DNA from 3 places in the Flavobacterium piscisymbiosum genome. Region 3 is predicted to be linked to each of the others. Evidence: riboswitches for the same ligand, from Rfam matches in the RefSeq annotation. Region 3 holds a riboswitch; each other region holds the start of a gene.
What was found. Region 3 has a riboswitch for S-adenosylmethionine ahead of LNP81_RS16940 (TlpA disulfide reductase family protein). Riboswitches for the same ligand answer to the same signal wherever they lie in the genome.
Positions count from the first base shown of each region.

Region 1: linked by a shared signal. The riboswitch ahead of LNP81_RS08335 (homocysteine S-methyltransferase family protein) and the one ahead of LNP81_RS16940 (TlpA disulfide reductase family protein) in region 3 are both predicted to bind S-adenosylmethionine.
Region 2: linked by a shared signal. The riboswitch ahead of LNP81_RS08240 (alpha/beta fold hydrolase) and the one ahead of LNP81_RS16940 (TlpA disulfide reductase family protein) in region 3 are both predicted to bind S-adenosylmethionine.

Region 1 covers NZ_JAJJMM010000001.1:1,854,886-1,859,679, reverse strand. Annotated here, with positions in the region: gene metH (methionine synthase) at 1-89, opposite strand, end outside; gene LNP81_RS08340 (hypothetical protein) at 520-1,110, opposite strand; gene LNP81_RS08335 (homocysteine S-methyltransferase family protein) at 1,215-2,219, opposite strand; SAM riboswitch class I at 2,548-2,662, opposite strand; gene LNP81_RS08330 (TfoX/Sxy family protein) at 2,754-3,113, opposite strand; gene LNP81_RS08325 (hypothetical protein) at 3,276-4,088, opposite strand; gene LNP81_RS08320 (NAD(P)/FAD-dependent oxidoreductase) at 4,248-4,794, opposite strand, start outside.
Region 2 covers NZ_JAJJMM010000001.1:1,835,051-1,839,844, forward strand. Annotated here, with positions in the region: gene LNP81_RS08225 (O-acetylhomoserine aminocarboxypropyltransferase/cysteine synthase family protein) at 1-200, shown strand, start outside; gene LNP81_RS08230 (homoserine dehydrogenase family protein) at 405-1,493, shown strand; gene LNP81_RS08235 (hypothetical protein) at 2,109-2,309, shown strand; SAM riboswitch class I at 2,499-2,607, shown strand; gene LNP81_RS08240 (alpha/beta fold hydrolase) at 2,685-3,668, shown strand; gene thrA (bifunctional aspartate kinase/homoserine dehydrogenase I) at 3,670-4,794, shown strand, end outside.
Region 3 covers NZ_JAJJMM010000001.1:3,913,727-3,918,520, reverse strand. Annotated here, with positions in the region: gene LNP81_RS16945 (amino acid permease) at 1-1,413, opposite strand, end outside; gene LNP81_RS16940 (TlpA disulfide reductase family protein) at 1,612-2,592, opposite strand; SAM riboswitch class I at 2,847-2,946, opposite strand; gene LNP81_RS16935 (BamA/TamA family outer membrane protein) at 3,434-4,504, shown strand; gene LNP81_RS16930 (MgtC/SapB family protein) at 4,693-4,794, opposite strand, start outside.

The DNA.
Region 1 (4,794 bases), 2.1 Mb from region 3:
CGCTCGCCAATGTTTACAAAAACACTTTCGGGCGTAATAATCAACGGTTCTAATCCTGCTAATACAAGGTCTCTTCTTTTTTCTGCCATTTCTTTTTTAAGTTACTAAGATTCTAAGTAGCTTAGATTCTGAGTTTTTTTATTCTATTTTTTATAAGGTTCGAAGACCTTTTATCTCTATAATTTTTTTTGGGCGTGTTCGCCGAAAAAGGCGAACCGGGCTATTCGTTCCTAGTCCTCGCACTTCCTGCGTCAGGCTGTGGGCTATCCTCTTCTATCCCTCACGCGGTATCCGTTTCAAAAGACGATTTATTTTTTCACTATTTTAATTGTCTTTTTTAAAATCTTTGAACGTATTATATGTCGTTCCTACGTTGCTATAAACATTTCGTTCCTACGGAACTTTGTTTTGAATCGTTCATCATTTTCAACGGAATAAATTCCGTCGCTACCAACATTTCGTTCCTCCGGAACTTAAATTTATATTTTAAAAAAAGAATATCTTTTTCAATTAAAATTCCTAATTCAAATATTTACTCGTTGGTTCTGTGTATCGCTTCATTTCTTTTAAAAGTCTATTCACACGTAAGTCTTTTATTGAAACGGTTTGATTAAAAATTAAACTACCTCCTCCATTAATTTCTATTTTAGAATCATCTAAATCTAAATGACACACATATTTAAAGTTTTTTTGAAATACATTTAAATCTTCTTTCATAAAAAAACCTGTTGACAGGCCGTAAGTTCCAAGAGGAAGCATGTGATTACTAGTGCATATTAATGATCCATCAAGAAAATTATTCTTTTTCAATTCCTGATTCTCCGGTTTATCTAATAACGCAACTGTATATAAATCATCATCTTCATATTTAATCAAAACAACACCATAATAATTGCCATCTTCTTCATATGAATAACAATTTCCTATTTGAACTATGGAATCTGAAGTTTCAAGTTTTATTTTTATTTCAGTTTTTACATCCTTTGGCTCTAATGTTTCAACTGCTGATTTTTCTTGAATTTCTTCATTTTTATTCAACTTTTTATAAGAATATATAGCAAATAATAATAAAATTGGTATTAAAATATAATGAACTCTCTTATTCTCCATACTTTCTTTATCTTATAAAATTTTGTGATCTCTCAAATTGAACTTTATTTTTTCTTAAAATCATACCTACAAGGTTTTAAAAACCTTGCAGGAAACGGAAATGTTTATGCAATTACTGGCGCCACACGTGGCTTATAATCCTTCGCTACTTCAGCAATTAATCTGATGTGATCCGGAGTAGTTCCGCAACAACCACCAATTATGTTGATTAAATTATCGTCTAAATATTCCTTAATTAAAGCCTGAGTTTGTTCCGGCGTTTCATCATATTGCCCGAATGCGTTTGGCAATCCTGCATTTGGGTGTGCCGAAACGTTGAATTGTGTATGCTGAGATAATGTTTTCAAGTATGGCTTCAATAAATCGGCTCCAAGAGCGCAATTGAAACCAACACTCAATAACGGAATATGTGATACCGAAATCAAAAACGCTTCAACCGTCTGTCCAGAAAGTGTTCTTCCTGATGCGTCGGTAATCGTTCCCGAAACCATAATTGGAATATCAAGATTACGTTCGTCTTTTACTTCTTCGATTGCAAAAAGTGCAGCTTTTGCATTTAAGGTATCGAAAATGGTTTCCACCAAAAGTAAATCGCAGCCACCATCCATTAAAGCTTCTACTTGTTGTTTGTAGGCAATACGCAAATCATCAAATGTTACGGCTCTATAACCCGGATCATTTACGTCTGGTGACATACTTGCCGTACGGTTTGTTGGTCCGATTGAACCAGCTACAAAACGTGGTTTGTCTGGGTTTTTAGCGGTGAATTCATCGGCTACTTCTCGTGCAATTTTAGCCGATTCGTAGTTTAATTCGTAAACCAAATCTTCCAGGAAATAGTCGGCCATACCGATCGTAGTTCCTGAAAAAGTATTGGTTTCTACGATGTCTGCGCCGGCTTCGTAATAAGCAGCGTGAACATCGCGAATTGCTTGTGGTTGTGTTATGGATAGTAAATCGTTGTTTCCTTTTAAGGGATGCGGAAAATCCTTGAAACGCTCTCCACGAAAATCTTCTTCGGAGAAATTATAGCGCTGCAACATTGTTCCCATTGCTCCGTCAAGGATTAGGATATTTTTTTTTATTGCTTCCTGAATTGTTATTGCCATGTCTTTTAGCTTTTAGCTGCTAAGGTACTGAGGTACTAAGATGCTAAGTTTTTTATTCTATTATTAAAACATACCTAACAGTCCCGAAGCCTCGGGATGAAAACCTGTTAGAATACGTGTTTTGATTCACATTAATTCCAAAAAATCACTATTGTAAGCTAACTAGCCCCGATTAAGCCGGTATCCTCGTAGTGCAACGGAGAGATATAGGCGAAAGCGGGAACGATGACAGCAAAAAATGCGTCAATGATTCGCTCATAATACTGAATTCAGTAAAATAATATTGTATGGTTGTCAGGAAGAGTTTTGGGAAATACTTTATGTATTTGTGTTATCTATCTTAAATACTATGAATTTGTATTAAGTAGAATTTAGCACCTTCTTTAAGATAAAGGGTTGCTAAGGTTTCATCGGGTCTATCCCTCCGCCTTTCGTGATAACTTTCAATAATTTTAAGAACAGGGCAAAGGTATGAAATAGCCTTGCTACTTGCAAATGTTTTTTTAAGTTTCTAAGTTGCAGGGATTCTGGTTGTTATTTTTTCTTACTCGCTTTCGCTAAAGGATTAAAATCTAAACAAAGCTGTAACCAAAACTCTAAATCCTTATTTCTTTGCCAGCCATTTTCGGTAACGAAAATATAGTTTTTCATTGGTCTTTCAGAGCTTGACATTGGTATTATATCGTCTCTTTCTATTGCATCTGCATAGGCATTATCATCAATTCTGCAAAGTAAAAGATTTTCTCCCGTTTGTTTGTCAAGTTGGGTTCCGCAGCACATTTTATTGTCTACCATAAAAACAAGTCCGCCAAACATTTTCTTTTCGAAAAAGCCTGCTTCTTTATATTGTAGAAACGTTCGGATTCTTTGTGCGTTATCTTCGTCGAAAGCCATTTTTTTAAGGTTCTGAAATTCTGAGTTGCTAAGATACTAAGTTTTAAAATTAATATTTCATAAAAGACTGTAAACGAGAAAGGTTCTGCTTGTCTAAGTCTCTTTTAAATTTCTTCTTTTTCATCTTTCGATAAATTTTCAAACCAATCTTTCATAAACGCTTTATTTGTAATATGTTATTTCAAAATTTTGAACTTGATTTAGGTAGAAATAATTTGTAATTAATTTTTGCAAAATATCTATTCTCTTTTGAAGCTCTTTTGCTCTTCTAGTGTTTTTCCCATTACCCTCTATTCGATCTTCTTCGTTATAAGAATTCTGACTTTCTTCGTCCGCAACATATTGTATTAAAGATTGGATATATAATTTTTTCTGTTTTTTAAAATCATATTTTTTCTCATAATATTCCTTGCCAATTACTAATTGATAGATGGAGTATTCAGCATCAGCATTTAATCTTTTATGTTGATGTCCAAAATATGTACCTCCATAATTTAAACCTTGATAAAGTCCATTAACCGCTCTATATAACTCAATTAATGTTTCTCTTTCTTTTTTAAATTTTTCGTTTCCATTTTTTTGTTTAAGGTAATACGTATAAACTAAACAAAAATAATCTTGACCAGCTTCGCTTCCAAATGTAAAACTATCTTCTTTTCCATCTTGATTTATGTATTTCTTCCATGAATTTCCCGCATAAGACTCATTTGGATTTGAAGGGAAATCTGCTTTAAATACTGGAAAAAGTGCTTCAATTTTATTCATTTCATTCTTAGAAATAATTAATGAATCTTCGTCGTTGTCTGCATAAATAATTATTTCCTCTTTTTCAAGTTTTGGATCATCCGTAAGACGAGGTAAACATCCATTTACCAAAGTCTCAACAGGCTTTTCAGAAATAGTCTCCTCTTTTTGCTCCTTGCATCCAAGTAAAAAACTGAAAGAAATCAATAAAACAATGCTCTTATTTTTCATTCAAAAATATTTAAAACCTCTTTTTTACTCAATAAAGATAAAATAACAGTTCTTATTTTTGCGTTATGAAGTTTATTTAGTAATAAAAAAGCCCAAACTTTAAAAGTTTGAGCTTCTATATAAAATCTTAGAATCTTATTCCCTTAGCAACTTAGACTCTTATACAATCGCCTTAACAACTGCTTTTGGCGCTTCTTTACGAGTTCCGTCGAAACCGTCAACTCCAGAAACTGTTGTATATTTCAATACGTATTTTTTACCTGGATTGATAATTTGGTACGCTGCCTGACACATTAAAGTTGCTTCGTGGAAACCACAAAGGATTAACTTTAATTTTCCTGGATAAGTGTTAACGTCTCCAATGGCAAAGATTCCAGGAATGTTAGTTTGGTAATCTAATGCGTTGTTTACTTTAATAGCATTTTTCTCGATATCTAATCCCCAGTCTGCGATTGGTCCTAATTTTGGAGTCAATCCGAAAAGAGGAATAAAGAAATCTGTTTCGATTTTGCGGTGTGCTCCGTTTTCTTCGATATCTAACGATTCAACGTGCTCAGCACCATTAATTCCGATAACTTCTGCAGGTGTAATTAATTTAATTTTTCCTGCTGTTTTAAGTTCCTGTACTTTTTCTACAGAATCTAGAGCTCCTCTAAATTCGTTTCTACGGTGAATCAAAGTTACTTCTGAAGCTACATTGGCTAAG
Region 2 (4,794 bases), 2.1 Mb from region 3:
GTGATACAAAATCACTAATTATTCACCCGGCAAGTACAACGCACCAGCAATTGTCTGATGCAGACCAACTGGAAACAGGAGTTTCAAAAGATTTAGTTCGACTTTCTGTCGGAATTGAAGATATCGAGGATTTAATAGCTGATTTGCAAGCCGCTTTCGCAAGCGTTACCCAATCGCAATACAGTATTAATAAAAATTAGGTTTTTTTGTTTTTTGTTTGAAAAATTGCCTTTAGTAGCGTGAGTTCTGCTAGAGGTGATTTTTTATAAAAAACTATCAATATAAAAGTTTTTTACCATATAAGTGATATAAGTTCCTATTAAGCGTTGCGCTAAGTTTCAGCTCTTTCTTAAAATTACTTATATCACTTATATGGTTTAATTAACCCCCAAAAAATTAAAATTATGTCAAAGCTTAAAATAAATATCATCCTTTTTGGAATTGGAAATATAGGAAGTACTTTGATCAATCAGATTATCGAAAGTCAGGAGTTTTTTCTCGAAAGTAAAAACATCGATTTTCATTTTCCTATTATAACCAATTCAACAGTTGCTTTTTTCGAGAAAGAAGGCGTAGGATATGCCTGGGAAACCAATTTCTTAGAATTGGCTGTTCCGTTTAAAGTGCAGGATATTATTGAATTTGCCAAAGAAAACGAATTTGAGAACTTAATAGCCGTTGATGCTACAGCAAGCGACGAGCTCATTCATCATTACAATACTTTGATCGAAAACGGATTTAATATTGTAGCGGTAAATAAAAAAGCCAATACACTGCCCATTGATTTGTATAAAGAAATCAGGGCAAATCTTAAAAAATACGACAAAGAATTTTTGTATGAAACATCTGTAGATACGGGTTTTCCGGTATTGCAAACCTTGAGAGATTTGTATTATTCGGGAGAAAAAATTACCAAGATACGAGGTGTTTTCTCTGATAATCTCAGTTATGTCTTTAATCGTTTTGCGAATGAAGAAGCTACTTTTTCATCTCTTTTAAAAGATGCCAGTTTACTCGGATTAATGAGATCTACTTTTAAAGAAGATTTATCGGGAAATGATACCGCAAGGAAACTATTGATTCTGACGAGGGAAATTGGGAAGGATTTTGATTTCTCTGATATAAAAATCAATTCGCTTATCACAGAAGAACATCTGCAGAAAAACGGAATTCTTAATAAAGATGCCATCGACAAATCATTTAAAATTGCCAAAATAACCCAGGCAGACAATCATGTACTGAGATATGTAGGCGAATTTGATTTGCAGAAAAATACCCTGGAAGTCAAATTAGTTTCAGAACCAGTTTGGTCAGCCATAGGTCAGCTAAAAGGGTCAGATACCATTTTCGAAATCTACACACAATCGTATGCAGATGTTCCAATAGCAATTCAAAGCGCTTCGGCATGTAAGCAGGCCATTTCAAGAGGGATAATAACTGACATTTTAAAAGTAGCCGAGAAAATTAAAAATAAAGAAGCAGTTTGGCTGTAAGTGGTTTCGAATAGTAGTTAGTTGTTCTTTGATATAATGAAACAGGAAAGTTCATTACGTATTTTTTTGTAGGTTTTAACGCTTATATTTTTAAATCTTAAATTTGTAAGATGTTTTTTAACGTTAAAATGATGTTTTTTAACGTTTTTTAGGATTAATTTGCTGATCCTCACTTGCATAATTGAAAAAATATTCGCACATTTGTAATACCTCAAAATTACCAGAAAAATAAACTTAATATTCTGAAAATAGTTATGTCGATCGGGACAAAAGTTGAAACAACTTTATTTCTTAATTGATTTAAAAAAAGAAGATAAAAGTAAAATATTTCGGCAGTTTCCGGGAAGCTTATTAAAATAAAACAAATGCAAGAATTTTTTAAAATAGCAAGTAAATCCAAGATGAATAAATCCCTACAGATGAACAAGATGTTTAACGTCGCACGTATTTGTGTACGCGTCTGTTGATACTAAAAGTATATATAAGTTGTATAAAACTTAAACCCTTTTGGTATTGTGATCCAAAAGGGTTTTTTTATTCCATTTGGTTGCCATAACAAAAAATTAAACAAATAATAAAGATTATAAAACGCAAACTAACATAAACTTAAATATCATGAGCAAATTAAACTACATAACAAGAACATTTTCTACTTTGAAAAACTTAAGAGCTAAAAGAAACAATCCGCCGCCAGCAAATGAATTGGTACACCCAAGATTTGGAATCACGGAGGCTGATAAAATAGCAGAAAAAAAAGAACCAAATTCATTATTGTTTTTGATGTATTCAAAAGAAAATGAAACACTTTTTATCTAAATCAAAAAGTATCATAAAATAGGGGAATACCTGCTTAATTTTACTGGGCAAATTGTTCGGTAATTTTTTGCGTACAATAGTTTTTGGTTGAATTATGTTTAAGAAATTAAGCAATCAGTTTCGATAAAATTTGTTAGTTTAAGAAATAAGTAGTTAATTTGCACCTTTAAGTTCAAACACGTATTGAAAATGTTATAAAGAAAGGACGAGGGATTAGACCCGATGAATCCTTAGCAACCCTTCGTTAAATCGAAGAAGGTGCTGCATTCTACCACGCCCAAACGTGGAAAGATAACAACAAGAATTTTCTAGTTTCACTCTAGTACTTTCTTTCTAATATTTCCACATACAAATCAATAATAAAAAGATTTGAAATTGGAAAATATACTAAGTCCCATTATAATTCAAGATTTCATCACAGAAAGTGGTGCATCATATCCATTATTGCCATTGAGCTTTACGCTTTCTGGTTTACCATTGCATAGCGCGCCTATAGTTTTGGTCAATCATGCTTTGACCGGAAATGCTCAGGTTACTGGCGAAAATGGCTGGTGGAATGACTTAATTGGCGACGAAAAAACAATTGATACCCTTAAATATACCGTATTAGCATTCGACGTTCCCGGAAACGGAAACGATTCGTTTGTAATAGAAAACTATCAGGATTTCACCACAAGAGATATTGCCAGAATTTTTATAAAAGGTCTGGAGGCATTAAATATCGCCCAATTGCACACCATTATTGGAGGTTCTGTTGGCGGAGGAATTGCCTGGGAGATCCTTGCATTAGAACCTAATATAACTCAAAGCTTAATCCCGATTGCCACCGACTGGAAATCGACCGACTGGATGATTGCTAATTGTTATTTACAAGAGCAAATACTGAACAATTCTTCGAGACCTATCGAAGATGCCAGAATACATGCTATGTTGTGTTACAGATCTCCTGAATCATTTAAAGAAAAATTTCAACGTACGATCAACAACGAGCTTGCGATTTTTAATATCGAAAGCTGGTTGGCGCATCACGGCGAAAAATTACAAAAGAGATACCAATTGTCAGCGTATAAACTGATGAACCAATTGCTCAAAACCATAGATATTACCAGAAACAGCGAAGATTTTGAAACTTTAATGTCCAGAACAAATGCAGCGATTCATATTATCGGAATCAACTCTGATTTGTTTTTTACACCAAAAGAAAATCGCGAAACTTTTCAGGAATTAAAGAAGTTCAAAGACAATGTTTTTTACAGCGAAATAGATTCGGTTCACGGACATGACGCTTTTTTAATCGAGTACAAACAATTAGATCATTTACTTGCCGATATTTTTAAGGCAGAAACAATAGAAAAATAAAATGAAAATATTAAAATTTGGAGGCAAATCGTTATCAAACGGAGAAGGACTTAACAAGGTAGTTTCAATCATTTCTGATAAAGTAAATCAAGGAGAACAAATTGCAGTTGTAGTTTCTGCCCGCGGAAATGCTACAGATGAATTAGAATATATTTTAAAACTTGCTTCCAAAAACGGCAATTACAAACCATTATTTGAAAATTTTAAAACCTACCAGGTTTCAGATTATCCTCAGGTCGATTTGTCTGAAGAGTTTACTATTTTAGAAAAACTTTTTGAAGGCGTTAGCTTAATTGGTGATTACAGCAATAAAATAAAAGATCAGATTTTATCCAAAGGCGAATTGCTTTCGGCTAAATTGTTGACAGCGATTTTAAAAGAAAAAGGAATTCCGGCAAACTTTGTCGATTCGAGAGAATTGCTAAAAACTGATTCGAAATTTGGTGATGCACAACCATTGGAACAACTTTCTAAGAAAAATGTTGTCAATTATTTCAAAGAACACAATGGTTCAACGGTAAATATCGTAACGGGTTTCATTGGTTCAAACAACAACAACGATACAACAACTTTAGGCAGAAACGGTAGTAATTATACAGCATCATTAATCGCAAATTATTTGAATGCCGAAGAATTACAAAACTTCACGCACGTTGACGGAATTTATACAGCAAATCCTGATTTGGTTGCTGATGCTAAAAAAATCGAATTTCTTTCGTTTAACGAAGCGAACGAATTAGCGAATTTTGGCGCAACAATTTTGCATGCTAAAACAATAATTCCATTATTAGAAAAAAATATCCCGCTTCGTATTTTAAATACTTTCAATCACGAAAATCGAGGAACATTAATTACTTCAGATTCAGCTAAAGAAGGAATCAAAACACTTTCGGTTTTAGAGAATTTATCATTGGTAAATCTTGAAGGACGCGGATTATTAGGAAAATCTGGCGTTGATGCCAGAATTTTCAAAGTAATGGGCGATCACAATATTAGTGTAAGTATCATTTCTCAAGGTTCTTCAGAAAGAGGAATTGGCTTGGTTGTGGCTACAGATAAAGCAACAACGGCCATGATCGAATTAGAAAAAGAGTTTGAAAATGATTTTTATTCTAAAGATGTAAAC
Region 3 (4,794 bases):
TCCGTATAAAAAATAAAAAACAATCCCAATTGCCATCCAGATAAATAATCGTTCCCAACTTTCAAGAGGAAGTCCCGTCATTAGAAAAACACAAACACAGATTCCTAAAATGGGTACAAAAGGCACAAACGGAACTCGAAATCCTCGTTTTACATCAGGACTTGTTTTTCTTAGGATTATAATCCCCAGTGAAACAAGTGAAAAAGCAAATAAGGTTCCGATACTTACCATATGTCCTAAATCTGAAATGGGCACAAATCCTGCCAATAGGCTCACAAATACCATGAAGAAAAGGTTACTTTTCCAGGGTGTTTTAAATTTGCTGTGTATATCACTAAAAAAAGAAGGCAAAAGTCCGTCTTTAGACATGCTGTAAAAAACTCTCGATTGCCCCATAAGCATGACAAGAATTACAGAGGTATAACCTGCTAAGATTGCAATGATTAAAGCACTGTTTAAAAAATGAAATCCCGTTACCGCAAATGCAGTTGCTGCCGGACTTGCATCGCCAATAAAGGTTTTATACGAAACCATACCGGTCATTACATAAGAAAAAGCAACATATAAAACAGTCGCCACCAAAAGCGAACCTATGATCCCGATTGGCATATCTTTTTGTGGATTTTTAGATTCCTGCGCCGCTGTAGAAACGGCATCAAAACCAATAAAACCAAAGAACACTACTGCAGCACCTCTAACAATTCCTGACCAGCCAAAATGACCAAATTCTCCTGTATTTTCAGGTATAAAAGGATGATAATTTTCTTGTTGAATAAATGACCAGCCTAAAACGATAAACAGCACAATTACACTCAGTTTTAGCAATACCAATAAATTATTCATCGTTGCCGATTCTTTAGTTCCTTTTGCCAATACCAACGAAAGCAACGCAACAATTACAATTGCAGGAAGATTTACGATTCCGCCACTTAAAGTCGATCCGTCTGCTAATTTCACCGGATCAAATGGTGAACTTGTCAATTCCGGAGGTAAGTTGATATGAAGCTGTGCTAACAATTTGGTTGCATAACTCGACCAGCTTACCGCCACAGTCGCAGATGCAAGTGCATATTCTAGAACCAGATCCCAACCGATAATCCAGGCCATAAATTCTCCCATTGTTGCATAAGTATACGTGTAAGCTGAACCCGCAACCGGAATCATCGAGGCATATTCTGCGTAGCATAATGCACAAAATGCACAGGCAAATGCTGCTAGAATAAAAGATAAAATAACCGCTGGTCCCGCATTTTCGGCTGCTACAATGCCGGTAAGCGAAAATATTCCTGCTCCCACAATAGCGCCAATTCCTAATGCAACAAGGTTTATTGGACCTAATGAACGTTTTAATCCTGCTCCTTCATTTTGCTCATTTTCTGAGACTAATCTTTCTATTGATTTTTTTAATATCATAATTTTATTGTTGAGAATAAACAATTTATCCCGCCTTTGATAGCGTATTAATTGTTGTTCTGCTGGTAATGTTTAGTACTAACACATAGAAATTGAGTGAATAGGAAATTCGAAGAAAAACTGTATTCTATGAGTTTAAAAAATATATTAATTATCAAAACCTGCAAACTTTTAAGAACCGTGCAGGTTTGCAGTTCTTTATTTTAAAAGTGATTTAAGTGTAGACTGAAGTTCGTCTCCATGAAGGTTTCTTGCGACAATAACACCTTTTGCATCGACTAAATAATTGGCAGGAATGGCTCTTACTCCATATAATTTAGCGATAGCACTATTCCAGAATAATAAATCCGAAACATGCAGCCAGTCTAAGTGATCGTCCTGAATTCCTTTTATCCAGTTTTCTTTCTTTTTGTCTAATGAAATTCCGACAATATTAAAACCTTTATCATGATATTCTTTGTAAGCGGCTACAATGTTTGGATTTTCTCTTCGGCAAGGTCCGCACCATGAAGCCCAGAAATCTACCAATGTATATCCTTTAAGGTTTTCAGAAAAACGAATCGATTTTCCTTCCGGATCTTTAGACACAAAATCTGGTGCTTTTTTTCCAACCTGTAATCCGTTAAGCACTTTTACAAGTTCCTGAAGTTCTTTCACGTAAGTGGAATTTTGCTGACTTTTATCTAAAAGAGAAATATTCTTAGTAATTTCTTCCGGACTCAGTCTATACGACCAATTTCGGTACAGCACATATGCAGAAACCAGAGAACCAGGGTGTTCTGTGATAAATTTACTTATATCAACATTAGCCGTTTTTCTGTAATTATTAAATAAATCCTGAGACGCAGAACCTTCTACAACCGATGTGCTATAATATTTAACAGGACTTAATTTTACTGTAATTGGAGATTTTTCAAGGAAAATATATAATGGACTTTCAGCTGTATTTAAGCTTAATCCGTACAATTCAGGAAGTTTGACTTTCGTTTTAAAACTGAATTTCCCATCGGTAACTTTTACCGAATCTATTGTAGTAAACATCTTGTTGTGAAACTTTTGCAGGTAGACATATTGAGCAACAGTATCGACAACTGTTCCTTTTAGCTGCACGTTTGCCTCTTGTGCCTGAGTTGTTGTTGCGCAAAGGCATAAAGCCAGAAATATTACTATTTTTTTCATTGGGTTTGTTTTTAAAAATTGGACATAGAAATTCCAGAACCAATATTAAAATGGTCTGTTATTGTATGGATAAAAAAGATATGGGATCTAAAAAAAAGTTACGTGTAGTGCATTCGGAAAACCAGGAGATGGTTTTCTATTTTTGAAAATAAGTTACATTGTTCCGGACAGGCAGGTAATATTTGTTCAGTTTTCATTCTAAAAAATAAATGATTTAATACTAATGATCTTATGCAGATTTACTAATGAAATCTATCTTATCTGTCCGCGTTGGCGGAAGGATTTAGCACCTTATTTGGCAACAGGTTGCTAAGACATCACCGGGCCTACTCCCTCAGTCTTTCTGGATAAGTTCATGTAGATTTTTTCTACCCTGCAAATATAATATAAATTCTATGTAATTAGTAGAGTTTAAATTTATTTTTTAAAATATTTTAAATTAATACATAGCAAAAGTAGTTGTAAAGGACAAAAAAACTTAGTAAAATAAGCCATAACAATAAAAATATCAATTTGTTATACTTTTAAAAATGCTTTGATTTTATTTGAAATATCCAGCATTTTGGGATGAAAGTTTCATCATACATTATTAAGAAATGCTTTTCAAAATAAAAAAGAAAGTACAAAAATTGATTCTTTCGAAAAATAGTAAAATTAAAAACGCTGCCTTTTTTTTAGAACATAGACCTCACCTTTTCTTACAACTTTAAAAAAAAATATTTATCTTTAAGTTTTTATGAAGGGTAAAAAATGGTTGTTCTGTTTTTTTTATAATCACTTCACTTCATGCGCTTTAGAACACAAACACTTTTTATAAGACTAACTTAAAAGTAAATTTAAAATGCAGAAAATCTTACCTTTCCTAATCATCTTCTTATGGTCTTCTGGTATTTGGAGTCAGACAAAATCTACTGATAGTATAGCCTCTAAGAAACCAGAAAAAAATATTGATTTTAATGTAATGCCTTATCTTAATTACAATAGGACAATGGATTTTATGTTTGGCGCTATCCCGATGATGATGTACAAATTGAATAAAACCGATACTATTTCGCCTAAATCTTTATCTGGTCTATCTGCGGTTTACACGACCAACAAATCCTATTTTATAGCTACGTTTAACAAATTCTTTTTTAAAGAAGATTCCTGGCGTTTGCAATTTTTCGCAGCAACGGGCAATCAAAATGCACAGTTTTATGTAGATGATATTGATGTTCCTGATTTTTACAACTACGGAACTAAAACAACAATGGCAAGTTTTACGATTCAGCGTAAACTATTCAAATCTTTTTATGCGGGATTTGGATATGCTTATGCACATTATGACACAAAATACGAAGATAATATTGAACCTTCTTCTGTCACGCATACAAATGGTTTACAGCTGATTATGTTGTACGACACAAGAGATGCTATTTATTATCCTACTAAAGGAAAAAAAATAAAATTGCGATGGCTCGATTATCCTGAATGGTTCGGAAATGATGTTAGCGCTAACAAAATTCTTTCAGAGTACAATCAATATTTTCCTATGCGAGGCGGAACGGATGTTTTGGCAGCACGCTTTGCCGGTAAGTTTGGGTTAGGAAATATTGCCTTCGAACAACAGCAAACGATTGGTAGTGAAGACATCAGAGGATATTCTGAAGGGAAATATCGCGGCGACGGATTGATGGATTTACAGGCTGAATACCGCTATAATTTTAATAAAAGAATGGGACTTGTAGGATTTGCAGGGGTTGCCACTATTTATGGTTCAGATACAGAAAGTTTTAACTGGAAATTATATCCGGGAGCCGGTGTAGGTTATCGCTACAGGGCTTTTAAAAACGAAAAATTCAACATAGGATTGGACGCTGCTGTTGGTAAAGGCGATTGGGGACTTTATTTTAGAATTGGAGAGGCTTTTTAGAGAGCTTTAATGAAATGATTTAATCGCTATATAAAAATAATTTTCTCGCAGATTTGGCAGATTTAGCAGATTTAGCAGATTTTTACTTTTTAATCGCTGTCTTTATTCTTTACTCTTTATTCTTTATTCTTTATTCTTTATTCTTTATTCTTTATTCTTTCCTCTTTGCTCTTTATTCTACCCTCTACTTACTTCCTATTCCTCATCCACTTATCTATCGGCTCCAGAACTGTATTCACAATGGTTACTAATGCCGTACAAATCAAAGCTTCGGCAAAATAACCTGAAGC